Linked DNA regions of Ensifer sp. PDNC004. The main gene of each other region encodes a partner of the protein of the gene in region 2 in a complex. Links are inferred from orthologs where the notes say so. Each region holds a gene or a part of one and is shown on either strand. Other genes may lie near its edges. The genes, in order: ccmB and ccmE.

The links.
Region 1: the proteins of ccmE (region 2) and ccmB are in contact, whole or in part, in a solved structure (PDB 8CE8), measured with the Escherichia coli proteins. The link is inferred for Ensifer sp. PDNC004 from one-to-one orthologs.

What each region holds. Positions count from the first base shown.
Region 1 is NZ_CP070353.1:3,071,970-3,081,081, forward strand. What follows is about bases 1,956-4,895. They hold ccmB (heme exporter protein CcmB), read left to right. Parts: upstream 1,956-3,065; coding sequence 3,066-3,725; downstream 3,726-4,895. Other genes in these bases: acnA (aconitate hydratase AcnA), read right to left, coding at 1,956-2,081; ccmA (heme ABC exporter ATP-binding protein CcmA), read left to right, coding at 2,352-3,002; JVX98_RS23130 (heme ABC transporter permease), read left to right, coding at 3,890-4,660; ccmD (heme exporter protein CcmD), read left to right, coding at 4,657-4,833; JVX98_RS23140 (DsbE family thiol:disulfide interchange protein), read left to right, coding at 4,830-4,895. Also shown: more of acnA, read right to left, coding at 1-1,955; more of JVX98_RS23140, read left to right, coding at 4,896-5,438; JVX98_RS23145 (DUF2585 domain-containing protein), read right to left, coding at 5,597-6,181; JVX98_RS23150 (septation protein A), read right to left, coding at 6,187-6,819; signal recognition particle-docking protein FtsY, read right to left, coding at 6,928-8,715; tRNA (N(6)-L-threonylcarbamoyladenosine(37)-C(2))-methylthiotransferase MtaB, read right to left, coding at 8,734-9,112. UniProt on the Escherichia coli protein: Required for the export of heme to the periplasm for the biogenesis of c-type cytochromes.
Region 2 is NZ_CP070353.1:1,769,048-1,778,184, forward strand. Bases 3,252-6,216 are described here. They hold ccmE (cytochrome c maturation protein CcmE), read right to left. Parts: upstream 4,978-6,216; coding sequence 4,525-4,977; downstream 3,252-4,524. Other genes in these bases: JVX98_RS16845 (heme lyase CcmF/NrfE family subunit), read right to left, coding at 3,252-4,528; ccmI (c-type cytochrome biogenesis protein CcmI), read right to left, coding at 4,974-6,110. In the rest of the region: JVX98_RS16830 (response regulator transcription factor), read right to left, coding at 1-13; JVX98_RS16835 (Do family serine endopeptidase), read right to left, coding at 202-1,761; JVX98_RS16840 (cytochrome c-type biogenesis protein), read right to left, coding at 2,088-2,543; more of JVX98_RS16845, read right to left, coding at 2,540-3,251; JVX98_RS16860 (hypothetical protein), read right to left, coding at 6,240-6,680; JVX98_RS16865 (HAMP domain-containing sensor histidine kinase), read right to left, coding at 6,918-8,303; two-component system response regulator FeuP, read right to left, coding at 8,293-8,964; JVX98_RS16875 (hypothetical protein), read right to left, coding at 9,105-9,137. UniProt on the Escherichia coli protein: Heme chaperone required for the biogenesis of c-type cytochromes. Transiently binds heme delivered by CcmC and transfers the heme to apo-cytochromes in a process facilitated by CcmF and CcmH.

The DNA.
Region 1 (9,112 bases), 1.3 Mb from region 2 along the record:
GCACCAGCCGGCGAGGCAGCCTTGATCGAACCGGCCGGCGAAATGTGGTCGGTGGTGATCTTGTCGCCGAAGAGACCAAGCACGCGGGCGCCCTTGATGTCGGAGATGCCCGAACCGGACTTGCCCATGCCGACGAAGTAGGGCGGGTTCTGGACGTAGGTCGAACCATCGTCCCAGGCGTAGGTCTGGCCCGGAGGAACCTGAACGGCCTGCCAGTTTTCGTCGCCCTTGAACACGTCGGCGTACTTGGTCGCGTAGAGTTCGCGGGTGACGTACTTGAAGATGAACTCCTGGATTTCCTTGGAGGTCGGCCAGATGTCCTTGAGGAAGACCGGCTTGCCGTCCTTGTCTTCGCCGAGCGGCTCGCTGGTCAGGTCCTTCTGGACGGAACCTGCAAGCGCGTAGGCGACGACGAGCGGCGGCGAGGCGAGGTAGTTCGCCTGGACGTCCGGCGAGATACGGCCTTCGAAGTTACGGTTGCCCGAGAGAACGCCGGCGGCGATCAGGCCCTTGTCGTTGATCGTCTTCGAGATCGGCGCCGGCAGCGGGCCGGAGTTGCCGATGCAGGTCGTGCAGCCGAAGCCGACGAGGTTGAAGCCGAGCGCGTCGAGGTCCTTCTGCAGGCCAGACTTGGCGAGGTATTCGCCGACGACCTGCGATCCCGGTGCGAGCGAGGTTTTGACCCACGGCTTGGACTTCAGGCCCTTGGCGACCGCGTTGCGGGCGAGAAGGCCGGCAGCGATCAGGACCGACGGGTTGGAGGTGTTGGTGCACGACGTGATCGCAGCGATGGCAACGTCGCCATGGCCGAGATCGAAATCGGTGCCTTCGACGGCGTAGCGGTTCGAAAGCTGGCCCGGCTTCTTGTAGTCGCCTTCAAGTGCGGTGGCGAAGCCCGAGGCGATGTTTTCGAGCGGGATGCGGCCTTCCGGACGCTTAGGACCAGCCATGGCCGGAACGACGTCGCCGAGGTCGAGTTCGAGCGTGTCGGTGAAGACGAGCTCGGAACCGTCACCGTCGCGCCACATGCCCTGCGCCTTGGAATAGGCTTCGACGAGAGCGATGCGGCTCTCTTCGCGGCCGGACATGGTGAGGTAGTTGATGGTTTCGCTGTCGACCGGGAAGAAGCCGCAGGTCGCGCCGTATTCCGGGCCCATGTTGCCGATGGTGGCGCGGTCGGCGAGCGTCATGTTGTCGAGGCCCGGGCCGAAGAATTCGACGAACTTCGAGACAACGCCCTTCTTGCGCAGCATCTGGACGACCATGAGCACGAGGTCGGTCGCGGTAACGCCTTCCTTGAGCTTGCCGGTCAGCTTGAAGCCGATGACCTCGGGCAGAAGCATGGAGACCGGCTGGCCGAGCATCGCGGCTTCCGCCTCGATACCGCCGACGCCCCAGCCGAGAACGCCGAGACCGTTGATCATGGTGGTGTGGCTGTCGGTGCCGACGCAGGTATCCGGGTAGGCGGTGATCTCGCCATCTTCTTCACGGGTCCAGACGGTCTGGCCCAGATACTCCAGATTGACCTGGTGACAGATGCCGGTGCCCGGAGGCACGACGCGGAAGTTCTTGAATGCCTGCTGGCCCCACTTCAGGAAGCGGTAGCGCTCGCCGTTGCGCTCGTATTCGAGTTCGACGTTGCGGGCAAAGGCGTTCGGCGTGCCGAATTCGTCGACGATGACCGAGTGGTCGATGACGAGGTCGACGGGAACGAGCGGGTTGATCTTCTCCGGGTCGCCGCCGAGCGAGACCATGGCGTCGCGCATCGCGGCGAGGTCGACGACGGCCGGAACGCCGGTGAAGTCCTGCATCAGCACGCGGGCCGGACGGTAGGCGATCTCGTTTTCAGCCGTGCCCTTGTCGTTGAGCCAGGCGGCAATGTTCTCGATGTCCTTCTTGGTGACGGAGCGGCCATCTTCGTTGCGCAGCAGGTTCTCGAGCAGAACCTTCATCGAGTAGGGAAGCTTGGATACGCCGGCGAGACCGTTCGCCTCAGCCTTGGGCAGGCTGTAATAGACGTAGTCCACACCGTTGACGGTGAGCGTGGAGCGACAATTGAAGCTATCTAGGGACTTGGACACTGGATAATACCCCGTTCCGTCTGATCGCCAAAAACTGACGTACGAACGCCCGAGCGCCTGTGAAGCGCGAATTGGGATGCGGGTGCGGCCATTTCCGCTGTCCGTACGTGGAAAATCATTCCATGTTCGGCGCTAGGATGAAATTCACGCCGACCGCTGGCGTGTTGGCCGCCTTATAGATAATTTCTCCAAAACGTGCCAGAGCAACGAAGGTCGAAAGGGGACTTTTTTTGCCCTGCGACAAAGAGAGTGAAGGGAAGCTGATAGTTCATGCGCCTCATGGCTGAAGGGTTGAGCGCGAAGCGCGGTGAGGATCTGATTTTTAACGATATTTCCTTTGTTCTCGGCGCCTTCGAAGCCCTTGTCGTGACAGGCCCGAACGGGTCGGGAAAGTCGACTTTGCTGCGGGTTCTGGCGGGGTTGTTGAGGCCCGAAAGCGGGCATCTGAAACTTGAGAATGCCCCCCCGGAAATAGCCCATCCATCCGAGATCAGCCACTATCTCGGACACCGCAACGCGATGAAGCGCGAACTGACCGTCGCGGAAAATCTCTCCTTCTGGCGGGACTTCATGGGTGATTCACCAGGAGGGAAGGGCGCGACGCTCACCGAGGCCGTCGAAGCGGTCGGCTTGCCGGATATCGCTCATCTGCCCTTCGGCTATCTCTCGGCCGGACAGCAGCGGCGCATGGCGATGGCGAAGCTGCTCATTGCCTATCGGCCGATCTGGATCCTCGACGAGCCGACAGCAGCCCTTGACGCCGGCGCCGACCGGCTGTTTGCCGACCTGGTGAAGGCGCATCTTGGCAAGGGCGGCATCGTCATTGCGGCGACCCACCAGCCGCTCGGGCTCGACCGCACGAAGGAACTGCACATGACGGGGTTCGAGCATCTGGCGGGAGACCACTGGCATGATGCATAGGGACGCGATGCCTGGACGCCCATTGCCGGAAAACGCGCCCGTGCCCAGCCGGACACTGCCGCTATGATCGCGCTCTTCTTCCGCGATCTCAAGCTGTCGATCCGCGCCGGCGGCGGGGCGATGATCGGCGTGCTCTTTTTCATGACGGTGGTGGCGGTCATTCCCTTCGGCGTCGGTCCGGACCTGAACCTGCTTTCGCGCATCGGACCCGCCATTCTCTGGATTGGGGCGCTGCTCGCCTCGCTGCTCGGACTCGACCGGCTGTTCCAGGCCGAGCGCGACGACGGCTCGCTCGACCTGATGCTGATGCAGGAAACGCCGCTGCTTGCCACCGTCTTCGTCAAATGCGCGGCCCATTGGGCGGCGACCGGCCTGCCGCTGGTGATCGCCTCGCCGTTGCTCGGGCTCTTCATGAACATGAGCGAGATCGCCATCGGCGCCACCATGCTGACGCTTCTGATCGGCACGCCGGCGATCACCTTCATCGGTGCAGTGGGTGCTGCCGTTGCCGTGTCGCTGCCGCGTGGGGGGCTGCTGGTATCGATCCTGGTGCTGCCGCTGGCGATCCCGGTGCTGATCTTCGGTGTCAGCGCCGTCTATGCGGCGATCGAGGATCCGGCCCCGTTCCTGCCGCCATTGATGATCCTTGCGGCGATCACCCTGTTCTTCGCCGTCATCGGCCCGGTCGCCGCCGCTGCCGCCCTTCGGCACGCGTCCGATTGACGCAATCGCGCCAGAACGGGCGAAAGTGTTTGCGGCGTTCCCATGGATTTGGCGCTAAACTGTTCAGATCGAACACATTTATGGTCCGCGCTCCAACTCGATCGTGATCGGGCGATTGACGCGGATCAATTGCAGCCGGGCGCCTTAAGCGTTAAAGAGCCAACATGAGCGAAAACAGCCTGGCCATCCGCAAATTCAGCGATCTCGCCAACCCGACGCGGTTCCTGGCGCTGGCCGACCGTCTGCTGCCCTGGCTCGCCGGGCTGACGGCGCTGTTCTTCGTTGCCGGCCTCTGGCTTTCCTTCACGACGGAAGGCGACTACCAGCAGGGCGAGACGGTGCGCATCATGTATGTGCACGTGCCGGCCGCCTGGCTGTCGATGATGTGTTATTCGGTGATGGCGCTCGCCGCCCTCGGTACGCTCGTCTGGCGCCATCCGCTTGCCGACGTCTCCTCGCGCGCAGCAGCGCCGATCGGTGCCTGTTTCACCTTCCTGGCGCTCGTCACCGGCTCGCTCTGGGGCAAGCCGATGTGGGGCACCTGGTGGGTCTGGGACGCGCGGCTGACCTCGGTCTTCGTGCTGTTTCTCATGTATCTCGGGTTGATGGCGCTCAACCGCGCGATCGACGATCCCGCCCGGTCCTCCAAGGTTTCGGCCATTCTGGTCCTGGTCGGCTTCGTCAACATCCCGATCATCAAGTTCTCGGTCGAATGGTGGAACACGCTGCACCAGCCGGCGAGCGTCATGCGGCTCGACGGGCCGACGATCGATCCGGAGTTCCTGCGACCGCTGATCGTGATGGCGATCGCATTTACGCTGCTGTTCTTCACGCTGCACATCGCCGCCATGCGCAACGAGATCCTGCGCCGGCGCGTGATCGCGCTGAGGCGGCTTGCCGCGCGTGCGGCCGGCCGGGGAGCCCGCACGAAATGATGAGCCACGCCGCCTACGTCTTTACGAGCTACGGGATTGCGACGCTGACGGTGCTCGGGCTGATCGCCTGGGTCGTCCTCGACGGTCGCGCCCGCCGTCGCGAACTGGCTGAACTCGAGGCTTCCGGCATTCGCCGACGCTCGGCCGGTCAGGGCCCGGGAGAAACGCCATGAGAAACATCCCCGCTCCGCGCGGAGAGGAGCGCAAGCCCGGGCCGATGCGCTTCGTGCTGGCGGCGTTGCCGCTGATCATCTTCGCCGGGCTTGCAGCGATCTTCTGGAGCCAGCTCAACTCCGGCAAGGACGTGAGCGAAATCCCCTCGGCGCTGATCGGCACCAAGGCCCCGAAGCTCGACATGCCGGTGCTCGAAGGCGCGACCCGTGACGGCCAGCCGATGCCGGCTTTGACCGATCAGGCGATCAAGGGCAAGCTGACGCTCGTCAACGTCTGGGCCTCCTGGTGTGTGCCGTGCCGGCAGGAGCACCCCTTTATCCTGGAACTGTCGAAGGATCCGCGGCTGACCGTCGTCGGCATCAACTACAAGGACCAGAACGAAAACGCGCTCAGGTTCCTCGGTGAGCTCGGCAATCCCTTCTCAGCCATCGGCGTCGATCCGCGCGGCAAGGCGGCGATCGACTGGGGCGTCTACGGTATTCCGGAGTCCTATCTCGTCGGCGCTGACGGCACGATCCTCTACAAGCGCGTCGGCCCGTTCGACGAAAACAGCGTGAAAACCGGTCTGCTGCCGGCGATCGAGAAGGCGACTGCGGGTTCGTAACCGCTCCCGGCATTGGCTCTTGATTCGGACGGTGAGGGTATTGTTCCTCATCCGCCTGCCGGCATCTTCTCCCCGCTTGTAAGCAAAAGGTCGGGGCGCGGAATGAGAGGCAAATCATCCGCGCGGATGTGGGCCGCAACGCCGCCGGGCGAACTCGGCTAGATCCCTGCCTGCCAATCCCGGACCGCATCCAACGGCCAGACGAGCATCAGCACGTTGAGCGTGAGGTTGTCTCGGATCAGCCAGCCGGTGAAGAGCTCGAAGACGATGGCGACCGTCACGGTCAGCCAGACCGGCATGCGGGCGGCAAACAGGAAGCCGGCCGCCATGGCCAGCGTATCCATCGTCGAATTCAGGATGCTGTCGCCGAAATAGTCGAGCGAGATCGTTGCCGAGCGGTAGCGGTTGATCACCATCGGCGTGTTTTCGGCGATCTCCCAGGCGGATTCGATCACGGTCCCAAGGAAGAGTTTTGCCGTCAGCGGCCTGCCGCGCAGGAGCAGATGGCCGAGGCCGTAGAACAGGAAGCCGTGGATGATGTGCGACGGCGTGTACCAGTCGGCGATGTGCTGAGAGTTGCCGCTGGATTTGGCGACCGGCTCGAACAGTTTGACGTAGCCGCATTCGCAGATCCAGAGACGACCCATCAGATGCTGGGTGATGATCTGGATGACGAGAACAGCAAGACAGGCGGCGAGCCAGAGGAGTGCGTGCCGATTGCGGCTGTCATTCTCCTCGAGCATCGTGCTCACTCGGCGTTCTCCTGGTCAAGCGAGTGCTTCATGATCAGCGGCATCTGGGCGAGCGTGAACAGAATGGTGATCGGCATCGTGCCCCAGACCTTGAAGGCGACCCAGAAATCGGTCGAGAACGAGCGCCAGACCACTTCGTTGAGCACAGCCAGGAACAGGAAGAACACGCCCCAGCGCAGCGTCAGCTTGCGCCAGCCGGCCTCGTCGAGCTTGAAGGCGGAGTGGAAGACGTAGCCGAGCAGCGACTTGCCGAACAGCAGGCCGCCGAGCAGGATCGCGCCGAACAGCGTGTTGACGATCGTCGGCTTCATCTTGATGAAGGTGTCGTTCTGCAGCCAGAGCGTCAGCGCGCCGAAGACGAAGACGACGATGCCCGAAATCAGCGGCATCATCGGCAGGGTGCGGGTCAGCACCCAGGAGACGGCAAGCGCGATCGCGGTCGCGGCCATGAAGAGGCCGGTGGCGATGAAGATCGGACCGCCGAGCTCGGCAAGCGCCGGAAAATGCCCGGCCAGCCATTCGCCGCGCGAGTTGGCAAAGAAGAAGACCATCAGCGGCCCAAGCTCCAGCACCATCTTGAGCAAGGGGCTGACTTCCTTCTGCGGCTTGGAAGCCTCGATCGACGACATCTGGGGGTCCTGTTTCTGCATGTACCTGCTGCTCATAACACCAGCTTTGCGGCAAAACCATATCAAGGCAACGGGCCGGCGCAACTACGCGCGGGCCCGATCGCCCCGTCAGGCGGCAACGCCGGCGATCGCCTCGGCAAAATCCTTGGCTTCGAAGGGTTCGAGATCGTCGATGCCTTCGCCGACACCGATGAAATAGACCGGCAGCTTGTGCTTGGCAGAGATGGCCACGAGGATGCCGCCGCGCGCCGTGCCGTCCAGCTTGGTCATGATCAGTCCACTGACGCCGGCGACGTTGCGGAAGATCTCGACCTGCTGCAGCGCGTTCTGGCCGGTGGTGGCGTCGAGCGTCTGCAGCACGGTGTGCGGCGCATCCGGATCGAGCTTGCCGAGCACGCGCACGATCTTTTCGAGTTCGGCCATCAGCTCCGCCTTGTTCTGCAGGCGGCCGGCCGTGTCGATGATCAGCACGTCGGACTTCTTCTCGCGCGCCTGCTGGAAGGCTTCATAGGCGAGGCCAGCGGCGTCGGCGCCGAGTTTGGAGGAAACGATTTCGGAGTTGGTGCGCTCGGCCCAGATCTTCAGCTGCTCGATCGCGGCGGCCCGGAAGGTGTCGCCGGCGGCGAGCATGACCTTCAGGCCCGCGCCGGAAAGCTTGGCGGCGAGCTTGCCGATCGTCGTGGTCTTGCCGGTGCCGTTGACGCCGACCACAAGGATGACGTGCGGCTTGTGGCTGAGATCGAGTTCCAGCGGCTTGGCGACGGGCGAAAGCACCTTGGTGATCTCGCCGGCCATGATGCGCGAAACGTCCTCGCCCGAGACATCCTTGCCGTAGCGTTCCGAGGCGAGCGTGTCGGTGATGCGCATCGCGGTTTCGACGCCGAGGTCGGCCTGGATCAGCAGGTCTTCGAGGTCCTGCAACGTCGCTTCGTCGAGCTTGCGCTTGGTGAACAGGCTGGCGATCTGGCCGGTCAGTTGCGACGAGGTGCGCGCAAGGCCGCGGCGCAGGCGCTGGTACCAGCTGAGCTTTTCCTTCGGCGCGGCGACGGGTTCTTCCTTGGGCTTGCGCTCGCTGGCCGAGAAGCCTTTGGGGAGAGCGGAGGCGGCAGTGGGCTCGGCCTCGGTTGTCTCGGTCGATGGGGTTTCGGCCGCTCCTGCCGTGTCGGTCTCCGCGGTCTCGACGCTCTCGCGGAGCGCTGCGGCTGCGGCTTCATCCCCCTCTGCCCTGTCGGGCATCTCCTCGACAGGGGGGGAGATTGCGCTGGGCTCGCTCTCGAGCTCGGAAGCGAGCGTTTCGGTCGTTGCTTCCACTTCGACATCGTTGGCGTCGGCTGGCAACGTGTCCGCGGTGTTTTCGATGGTCTCCGCGTGAGCGGCTGCGAGCGTGTCTTCCTCGGTTGCCGGGCTTTCGCTGGCAACTGGTTCCGCAGTCTCGGTAGCTGCTACCGCTTCTTCTGCCGCAGCCTCGGCCTCCGTCGGCTCTCCCTTCTTGTGGGGGAGATGTCCCGAAGAAACAGAGCGGGGTATCTCGGTCTCGGTCTCGGCTGGTGTTACCTCAGCCTCGACCGGGGCGGCATCGTCACGCGCCAGTTCCTCGGCATCATCCGAAGCCGGGCCGCCGGCGGTCTCGATCTCGGCTTCCAGCACAGGATCGCTGTCGGAGAGTGGCAAGGTCTCGATCTCGACGGGCGGTTCGAAAGCAGCTTCCGAGCTCTCTTCGACCTCTGCCTGAACGACGGGGGCGGCCGCTTCGGGACTTTCCGTGGACGGCGGAGACGGCTGTTCCGCTTCGGGCGCAGAGACGATGGTCTCCTCCGGCACACCTTCCGGCGGCTTCGTTTCCTCCACCGCGCCCTTGCCGAAGGTGAAGATCCTCTTGATGAAACCCATTGCCATTCAGGAATTCCGCATAAATCAGGCCGCAGCCATTTGTTTTACCTGCATCGTCAGATGCTTGCCATTGTGGCCGGTGATTGAGACCGGGACAAGCGCACGGGGCGTCAGGCCAACCGCGTCGACGAGCGTGAAGTTTTGTGTGTGGGCAAGCCCGTTGTTCTCGACCAGGATCGTCTGCTCGCTGCCGACCATGCCGTCGAGGTGGTGGGCGTAGAGCATCGCGCCGACGGCGCGAAGCCTAGCGGCACGATCCTTGACGAGGCCCCGGTCGAGCTGCGGCATGCGTGCCGCCGGCGTGCCTGGACGCGGGCTGTAGGGGAAGACGTGCAGATGCGCGATCCCGCAGTCCCCGGCCAGCCTCGCGGCATTTTCGAACATCTCCTCGGTTTCGGTCGGG
Region 2 (9,137 bases):
TACGCGCGACCATAGTCCCGGACCCCTGTCTGTCTCAACCGGTTTCGACTTTCGACAACCGGGTTGGCGAGTGCTCTCGTGAGGGAGAGCGGGACGCGGGCGGAAAACCGCACACACCTTTTCACATCCCGCTCCAAACGGCGAGCGCCGCGACATCACTTGGAAATCGCGGCGCTCCGGTCAATCATCTGACTGCCGCGATCAGCCCTTGTCGATCGGAAGGGCCACGAAGCGGCTGCCGTTTTGGGCCTCAATCTGGAAGAGCGCCTTGCTACGACCGTCCTTCTTGGCAGTGTTGATGACCTTCAGGATGTCGTCGGCGGACTTCACTTCCTGATTGTTCACCGAGACGATCTTTTCGCCCTGCTTCAGTCCGCGATCGCTGGCATCGGAGTCTTCGTCGACCGAAGCGATAGTGACGCCCTTGCCATCATCGGACGGCACGACCGAGACGCCAAGGTCGGCCAGTGCCTGCTCGCTCGACGGCTGGGCTTCATCGGACTGGTCGTCCTGGCTCTTGGCAGCTTCCTTGTCGTCCTTCGGCAGCGTGCCGATTTCGAGCTTGACGGTTTCCGCCTTGCCGTCGCGCCACAGGGCCAGGTCGACCGTGGTGCCCGGGCGGATCGCCGCAACCTTGCGGGCAAGGTCACGCGGATCCTTGACCGTATCGCCGTTCAGCGCGGTTACGACATCGCCCTTCTTGATGCCGGCTTTTTCGCCCGGCGAACCGGCCTGCGGCTCGACGACGAGCGCGCCGCTTGCTTCCGAAAGGCCGAGCGATTCGGCGATGTCCTTGGTGACGGGCTGGATCTGCACGCCAAGCCAGCCGCGGGAAACCGAACCGTCCTTGATCAGGTCGGCAACCACATCCTTGGCAACGGTTGACGGGATGGCAAAGGCGATACCGACGTTGCCACCGCCCGACGGCGAGAAGATCGCCGTGTTGATGCCGACGACTTCGCCGGAGAGGTTGAAGGTCGGGCCACCCGAGTTGCCGCGGTTCACTGCCGCGTCGACCTGCAGGTAATCGTCATAGGGGCCGGAGCCGATGTCGCGGCCACGCGCCGAGACGATGCCCGAGGTTACCGTACCGCCGAGACCGAAGGGATTGCCGACGGCAACCACCCAGTCGCCGACACGGACCTTGCTGTCGTCGGCCCAGCTGACATAGGTGAACTTGCGCTTGTCGTCGACCTTGAGCACGGCGAGATCCGTGCGGCTGTCCTTGCCGACCAGCTTGGCGTCGAGTTCGGTGCCGTCGTTGAGGATGACGGTGAAGGCCGAGCCATCGGAAACGACGTGGTTGTTGGTGACGAGGTAACCGTCATCGGAGATGAAGAAGCCGGAGCCCTGAGCGGTCGGACGCAGGCGGCCTTCGCCATTCGGGCCACGACGGCCGGGGCCGCGGTCGGCACGGTCGTCGCCGCGCGGGCCGAATTCCTTGAAGAAACGCTTCAGCGGATGGTCTTCCGGCAGATCATCGAAACCGCGACCGTTGAAATTGAAGTCGAAACCGCTTCCGTCTTCCGACACCGGATTGGCACGCGACTGGACGCGGACCGAAACGACCGCCGGCGAAACGGCCTCGACGACGTTGGCGAAGCTCGGCACCGACGGCGCTTCTACCTTCACCGGATCGGCAAAGGATTGCGAGATGCTGGCCGGCAGACCCGAGGTCAGCATGACGGCGGCAAGGCCGGCGACGGTCGAGGTCTTCAGAACGGTCTTGAGGGAGGGACGCAGGGATTTGGTCGTAAACATCCGTTTTGCCTTTTCTCTTCCTTGATGCCGTCGAAGACGGCACCGAAACCTGGTTGCGAAACCGCCTCAGGGAAGGCGGAATTCGTTTTGGCTGACTGGAGGAACAGCCGATGACCAAAGATGTAACGGATGGGACCTTACTGAGTTCTGTCCGGAAAATGAATTTTTGGTAATGTTGTGAAGAGCTGGCTCGGGCTTGGCTAAGTGCCTACCGGGAATTGCGCGTTGGCGCGAACGGCATTGCCCGCCACTGGAGGGGATCTCCAGCGATATCAAAAGATTAGTGCGGGGCCGGTGCAACGGATGCGCGTTTGGCGAGCGCCGCGTTAAGGCTGAAGCAGCTTCTTCAGCTTTTCCTTCTCGTCCTCGGAAAGCGGCGTCCCTTTTACCTGGGCGCCGCGACGGCGAGAGGCGATAACAAGCGTAATCGCCCCGACGAGGAGCAGGGTCGCCGGCATGCCCCAAAGGATCAGCGTCTTCGTCTCGAAGCGCGGCTTCAGCAATACGAATTCGCCATAGCGGGACACGACGTAATCGATGACGGCCGTGTCGCTGTCGCCGTTGGCCAGCCGCTCACGCACGAGCACCCGCAGGTCCTTGGCAAGCTCGGCGTTGGAATCGTCGATCGACTGGTTCTGGCAGACCATGCAGCGCAGTTCCGCCGAGATCGCCCGCGCCCGCGCTTCGAGCGCGGGATCGGCAAGCACCTCATCCGGGTTGACGGCAAAGGCCGAGTCGACAGGCGCGAACAGAAGCAGGAGTGCCAGGAGCAGGCGGTTCATTCCGCAGCCCCCACCGGCACCGTCTTCGGTCGCTTGGCCTTGGTAGGTGCGCCGACGCGCAGGCGGCGATCACTCAGGGAGACGAAGCCGCCCGCCATCATGAACAGGGTGCCACCCCAGATGCATAGGATCATCGGCTTCCACCAGATGCGCACGACGATACCGCCTTCGCTGATCTGGTCGCCGAGCGAGACATAGAGCTGGCTCAAGCCGAAGGTGCGGATGCCGGCTTCCGTCGTCGGCATGCGGCGCGCCTGGTAGAGGCGCTTCGATGACCAGACCTCGTCAATAGCAACACCGCCGCGGCTGATGGTGAAGTGGCCGGACTCCTCGGAATAGTTCGGGCCGCTGCCATTGCGCATACCATCGAAGCGCAGGGTGTAGCCGCCGGCATCGACCGTCATGCCCGGCTTCATCTCCACGACGGTTTCGGTCTCGAAGGCCGTGACGGCGACGATGCCGATCAGGGTGACGCCAAGGCCGATATGCGCAAGCGCCGTGCCGAAAGCCGAACGCGGCAGGCCAGAGAAGCGCCGCCAGGCGACGTTGCCTGCGACCTTGCCGAGGCCGGAGCGCAGCGCCAGGTCCGTCAACGACCCGACGATCACGTAGACGCCAAGGGCAATGCCGAAGAGTGCAAGAACCGGCCCGCCGTTCATGAAGTAATAATAGGCGACACCGAAGAGCAGGCCGATGGCGACCGCTGCGAAGAGCCTCTGCGAAACGCCGGCAAAGTCGCCGCGCTTCCAGGCAAGCAGCGGGCCGAAGGGCACGGCAAAGAGCAGCGGCAGCATCAAGAGGCCGAAGGTCATGTTGAAGAAGGGCGGGCCGACCGAGATCTTGTCTCCGGTCAGTGCTTCGAGCACCAACGGATAGAGCGTGCCGGTCAGGACCGTCGCCGTCGCCGTCGTCAGGATGAGGTTGTTGAAGACCAGCGCGCCCTCGCGCGAGATCGGCGCGAAGATACCGCCGGCCTTCAGATGCGAAGCGCGCAAGGCGAAGAGCGTGAACGCGCCGCCGATGAAGAAGACGAGAATGGCGAGGATGAAGATGCCGCGGGTCGGGTCGGTCGCAAAGGCGTGAACCGAGGTCAGGACACCCGAACGCACGAGGAAGGTGCCGAGCAGCGACAGCGAGAAGGTCATGATCGCGAGAAGCACCGTCCAGATCTTAAGCGCCTCGCGCTTTTCCATGACCAGCGCGGAGTGCAAAAGCGCGGTTCCCGCAAGCCAGGGCATGAAGGAGGCGTTTTCGACCGGATCCCAGAACCACCAGCCGCCCCAGCCGAGCTCGTAATAGGCCCAGTAGGAGCCCATCGAAATGCCGGCGGTGAGGAAGGTCCAGGCGGCAAGCGTCCAGGGCCGGACCCAACGCGCCCAGGCCGCGTCGATCCGGCCCTCAATCAAGGCCGCGATGGCAAAGGAGAAGCAGACGGAGAAACCGACGTAACCGAGATAGAGCAGCGGCGGATGGATGGCGAGACCGACATCCTGCAGGATCGGGTTCAGGTCCTTGCCCTCGCCCGGCGCCGGCATCAACCGCGCGAACGGATTGGACGTCAGCAAGATGAAGAGCGCGAAGGCCATCGCGATCCAGGCCTGGACGGCAAGCACGTTTGCCTTCAGCGTCTCAGGCAGGTTGCGCCCGAAGGCGGCAACCAGCGCCGAGAAGAACGTCAGGATCAACAGCCAAAGCAGCATCGAGCCTTCATGGTTCCCCCAGACGCCCGAGATCTTGTAGATCAGCGGCTTCAGCGAATGGGAGTTTTCCCAGACGTTGCGGACGGAGAAGTCCGAGGTCACGTAGGCGAAGGTGAGGACGGTAAAGGCGAAAGCGACGAGCAGAAAGCAGGCGACGGCGGCACTGGAGGCCAGCTCCATCAGGCCGCGATCGTTCAGCCGTGCGCCGAGGATCGGTAGGGCCGCCTGAATGACCGCAGTCGCCAGCGCCAGAACCAGAGCGTAGTGTCCGAGCTCGATGATCACTTGATGGTTTCCTTCCCGCTGAGCTCGACACCCTGCGCCTTCAAACGGTCGGCGACATCCTTGGGCATATAGGTCTCGTCATGCTTGGCGAGAACCGAGTCGGCCACGAAGACCGAGCTTCCCGCGACGAAGGTTCCCTCCGTCACCACGCCCTGCCCCTCGCGGAACAGGTCGGGCAAGATACCGGTATAGGTGACCGGCACGCCACTCAGCGTATCGGTGACGGTGAAGGTCACCGTCTTGCCGTCGCCGCGCTTGACGGAGCCGGCTTCGACGACGCCGCCGAGGCGGATGCGGGTTCCCGGCGGTACGTTGGCCTTTTCGAGGTCGCTCGGCACATAGAAATAGGCGATCGCCTGGCTGAAGGCGAACATCACGAGGAAGGCTGCAAGCACCAGGAAGCCGACACCGCCGCCGATGATCGCCAGTCTTTTTTGTTTGCGCGTCATTGCGTTACTCCGTCGGTGGCAATCCCGAGCTGACGCGCCAGCGCCAGCAGCTGCTTGCCGCCGTCGCCATCGGCCGGGAAGGTTTTCAGGCCCTCCCTTAGCGCGGCCAGCGCCTTGTCTCGTTGATCAAGGACAACATGGGAGCGGATCAGTCGCGCCCAGCCTTCGAGATTATCCGGATTTTCCTTCAGCCGGCTTTCGAGGCTGCCGACCATACCCCGGATCATTTCCTGGCGATCGCCGGCGCTCATGCTCTGGGCCGCAGCCACATCATCGGCACTCGGATTGCCCGGCGCTGCAGCGCTGGTGGCGCCCCCCAATTCAGCCACGTGCTGTTTGACGAGCGGCAGCCAGGGTGCGTCGGCCGGCGACGTCGCGACCAGCCGGTTGAAGGCGGTCAGTGCTTCCGCGTTCTTGCCTTCCTGCTTGAGGCCGAGGGCAAGATAGAATTCCGAGCGCGGGTCATTGGGGTCGAGCGCGAGCGCCTGCTTCAGCGCGTCCTGCGCCTTGCTCGTCACGACGCCGTCGGACTGCACGACCATTGCCTCGGCGTAGCCGCCAAGACGTGCCGGCGTCGGGCCGAGCAGGCGGATCGCCCGGTCATAGGCATCGACCGCATCTTCGACGCGGCCGTTGCGCATGTAGATCGGCGCAAGCAGGTCCCAGCCGGCGCCGTCGTTCGGGTTTATCGCCAGGTGGTTCTCGGCCTTGGCAATCAGGATGTTGATGTCGCCATTGGGATCGGCCAGGCGTGCGGCGAGCGGCTGCGCCGGAAGGCCCGGACTGCCGGTCAGCAAGTAAAGACAGAGCCCGACGGCCGGAAGACAGAGCAGCACGAAGGCCTGGGCCAGACGGCTGACACTGCGACGCGGCGCAGCAGCCGGCGCCACTTCGCTGTCGCTCTCGCCAACGGCCAGCAGCCGGCGCGCCACTTCGGCGCGCGCAAGCTCGGCGTCATCGCCGCCGATCAGACCGCTGTCCTGGTCGCGCTTCAACTCCTCGAGCTGGTCGCGATAGACTTCGATGTCATGGCTGTGGGGAGACGACGGGGCTTCCCCTGCCCGCAGCAGCGGCAGGATGAGCACGGCAGCGACAGCCGCCGTCAGGGTGGCGACGAGGATCCAGAACAACATGGAAGCTCAATACTATGGCCCCCATGCCATTCCAACACGAAAACCCCTTATGACGGAGATTTGAGGCGTTTCGCCGCAACGGCGGATCGAGCCGCCCGGGCGCATCCGGAAGACCCGGCCCGCCAGGCCTCAGGTCAGCGGCGTCCAGCTGCCGTCCGGGTTGCGGCAGGCAGCGCCCCGCGCCGTCTTCGGCTGGCCCTTGACGGTAACCGTGTGGCTATACTGGCGGCAGTTCTGCGACCCGACCTGATAGGGAGCGGCTGCAACGACCGAACCGTTGACGCCGCGCCCGTCCCAGGTCACCGGCTGGCCACCGGGGGCCGCTTCAAGTGCGCGGTACTCCGCCTCCAGGGCCCGCTGGCGGTCCGATGCTCCGATGTCGAGATCGGTAAGACGCGCGATCACCCCGCCCTGGAGTGCCGCGATGTAATTGGTCGAGGTGGCACCGCGCGTCGCCGTCGAGCCGAGGCTGGCGGCCGCACCCTTGCTGCCCGTCGTGCCGCATCCGGCCAGTGCGACGGCCGAAGCGACCACAACGATCCTGCCGCCGACGACAATAGCCCGTGTCATTTCTGCCTGGTTCCTCATGATCCGCGACACTCAATCATCCTATCCGAAGTCGCATCCTTAAGCTCGTTCCATTCGAGCACGGTGACGACTAGTCCTTGATTTTCTTTTGGCATTCCCCGCGTGCCGAGGCAACGGCGGGCCCTGCGGGTGTGACATTTTCAAGCACGGGTGTGACCCCTAAATCACGATGGATTCGCAAGCGAGCGACGCCAGACCCACGTATTTCTCCCGCACCCTCTAAACGGCCGCCGGCAAAACCAGTTCCGCCCGCAAGCCTCCCTCGTCCCGCCGCGACAGGGTGATGGTGCCCTGGTACTCCCGAACGATCTCGCTGACGATCGAAAGACCGAGCCCGGTTCCCGGCTTGCTTTCGTCGAGCCGCTTGCCGCGCTTCATCGCCACGGCGATCTGGTCGGGGTTGAGCCCCGGCCCATCGTCGTCGACATCGAGAACGATCCACTGCCGTCCTGGTTCCTTGGCATGAACCTCGCTCGGCGCCGGCCTGACGTTCAGCCATACCTCGGCTCGGGCGTGGCGGGCGGCATTTTCGAGCAGGTTGCCGACGGTCTCCTCGACGTCCTGCAGCTCCATGGCAAGAACCAGTCCCGGCGGGTTGATAGACAGATGAACCTGCTTTTCCGGATTGAGCTTGCGCATGACGCGCACGAGGCGTTCGAGCGCCGGCTGCGCTTCGGTCCGCGCCAGCACGGACTCACGCTGCGCCGCGATCCGGGCGCGGCTCAGATAGGACTGAACCTGGGTCTGCATCGCATCGACCTGGGTGCGCACCAGCTCGCCGTGCGATGCCTCGAGCACCCGCGCCTCGTTCAGCAACACCGCGATCGGCGTCTTCAGCGAATGGGCGAGATTGCCGACCTGCATGCGGGCGCGCTCGACGATGCGGCGGTTGCTGTCGATCAGGGCGTTGACCTCGTTGGCGAGCGGCTGGATCTCGCGCGGGAATGCGCCATCCAAGCGTTCGCTTTCGCCGGCGCGGATCTTTTCCATCGAGCGCCGGACCTCATCGAGAGGCCTAAGACCGAAGAGGATGGTGAGCGCGTTCACGCCAAGCCCACCAAGACCGAAGATGGAGAGCGCGATCGTCAGGTTGCGGGTGAAGCGGTTGATGTCGGCCTCGAGCACATCGCGGTTGCCCGCCACGCGAAAGCGCGCCGTGTGGCCCTGGATGTCGAGAACGACCTCGGTCTCGGAGACCTCGACCTCGTTCCCGAAGGGATCCTTGGTGGTGTAGAAGCGGACATAGCCGGTATCGAAGGGCACCTCGTCGACGCTGGCGATCGGCAGCTTGCCGTTGCCGAGCGAGGTCGAGATCAAAGGCGGCGTGTCGAACTCGCCGATCGGATCGACGATCCAGTACCAGCCGGTCTGCGGCTGCGAGAACCGGAGGTCGCCAAGCTGCGGGCTCCCCGACAGCACCGTCCTCTCGTTGACGGAAATCGAGTTGACGACGTTGAAGAGCTGGGCGCGCAGCAGGTCCTTGAAGCCGCGCTCGGAGCCCTGGCGATAGAGCTCGGAGATCACCACGCCGATCACGACGAGCGCCACCACCGCCCAGACGGTGGAGACCACCAGAACGCGTGCGGTGAGCGATCTAATTGCCATTGCCCGGCGCTTGCATACGGTATCCGAGACCGCGCACCGTTTCGATCAGATCGTTGCCGATCTTCTTGCGCAGCCGGCCGATGAACACTTCAATCGTATTGGAATCGCGATCGAAATCCTGATCGTACATGTGCTCGACCAGTTCCGTGCGCGAAACCACCTGCCCCATGTGGTGCATGAGATAGGAGAGCAGCCGGAACTCGTGCGACGTCAGCTTCAATGCCACGCCATCGACCGTTGCCTTGGAGCCCTTGGTATCGAGGCGGACCGGGCCGCAGACGATCTCCGAGCTCGCATGGCCGGCAGCGCGCCGGATCAGCGCGCGGATGCGGGCGAGAACTTCTTCGACGTGGAAGGGCTTGGCGACATAGTCGTCGGCGCCGGCATCGATGCCGGCCACCTTGTCGCTCCAGCGGTCACGCGCCGTCAGGATCAGAACCGGCATGGTCTTGCCGTCGCCGCGCCATTTTTCAAGGACGGTGATGCCGTCCATCTCCGGCAGGCCGATGTCGAGGATCACGGCATCATAGGGCTCGGCGTCGCCGAGATAGTGCCCCTCCTCGCCATCATAGGCCTGGTCAACGACGTAGCCGGCCTCCTTCAGCACCTCGGCGAGCTGCCGGTTCAGGTTGGCGTCGTCCTCGACAATCAGAATGCGCATCCGTCTTTACTTCCTCTCGCGGCCATCCTGCTGCATGTGTCGCCAAATCTGGCCAATTCAAGGATAAGAACACGCAGCCATTCAAAGTGCTACAGCGACCTTCGTACGCCTGATACGGCACACGGCGCTGCAGGGATAGCCTACATCGGCACCTTGACGGTTACCTTCTTCGG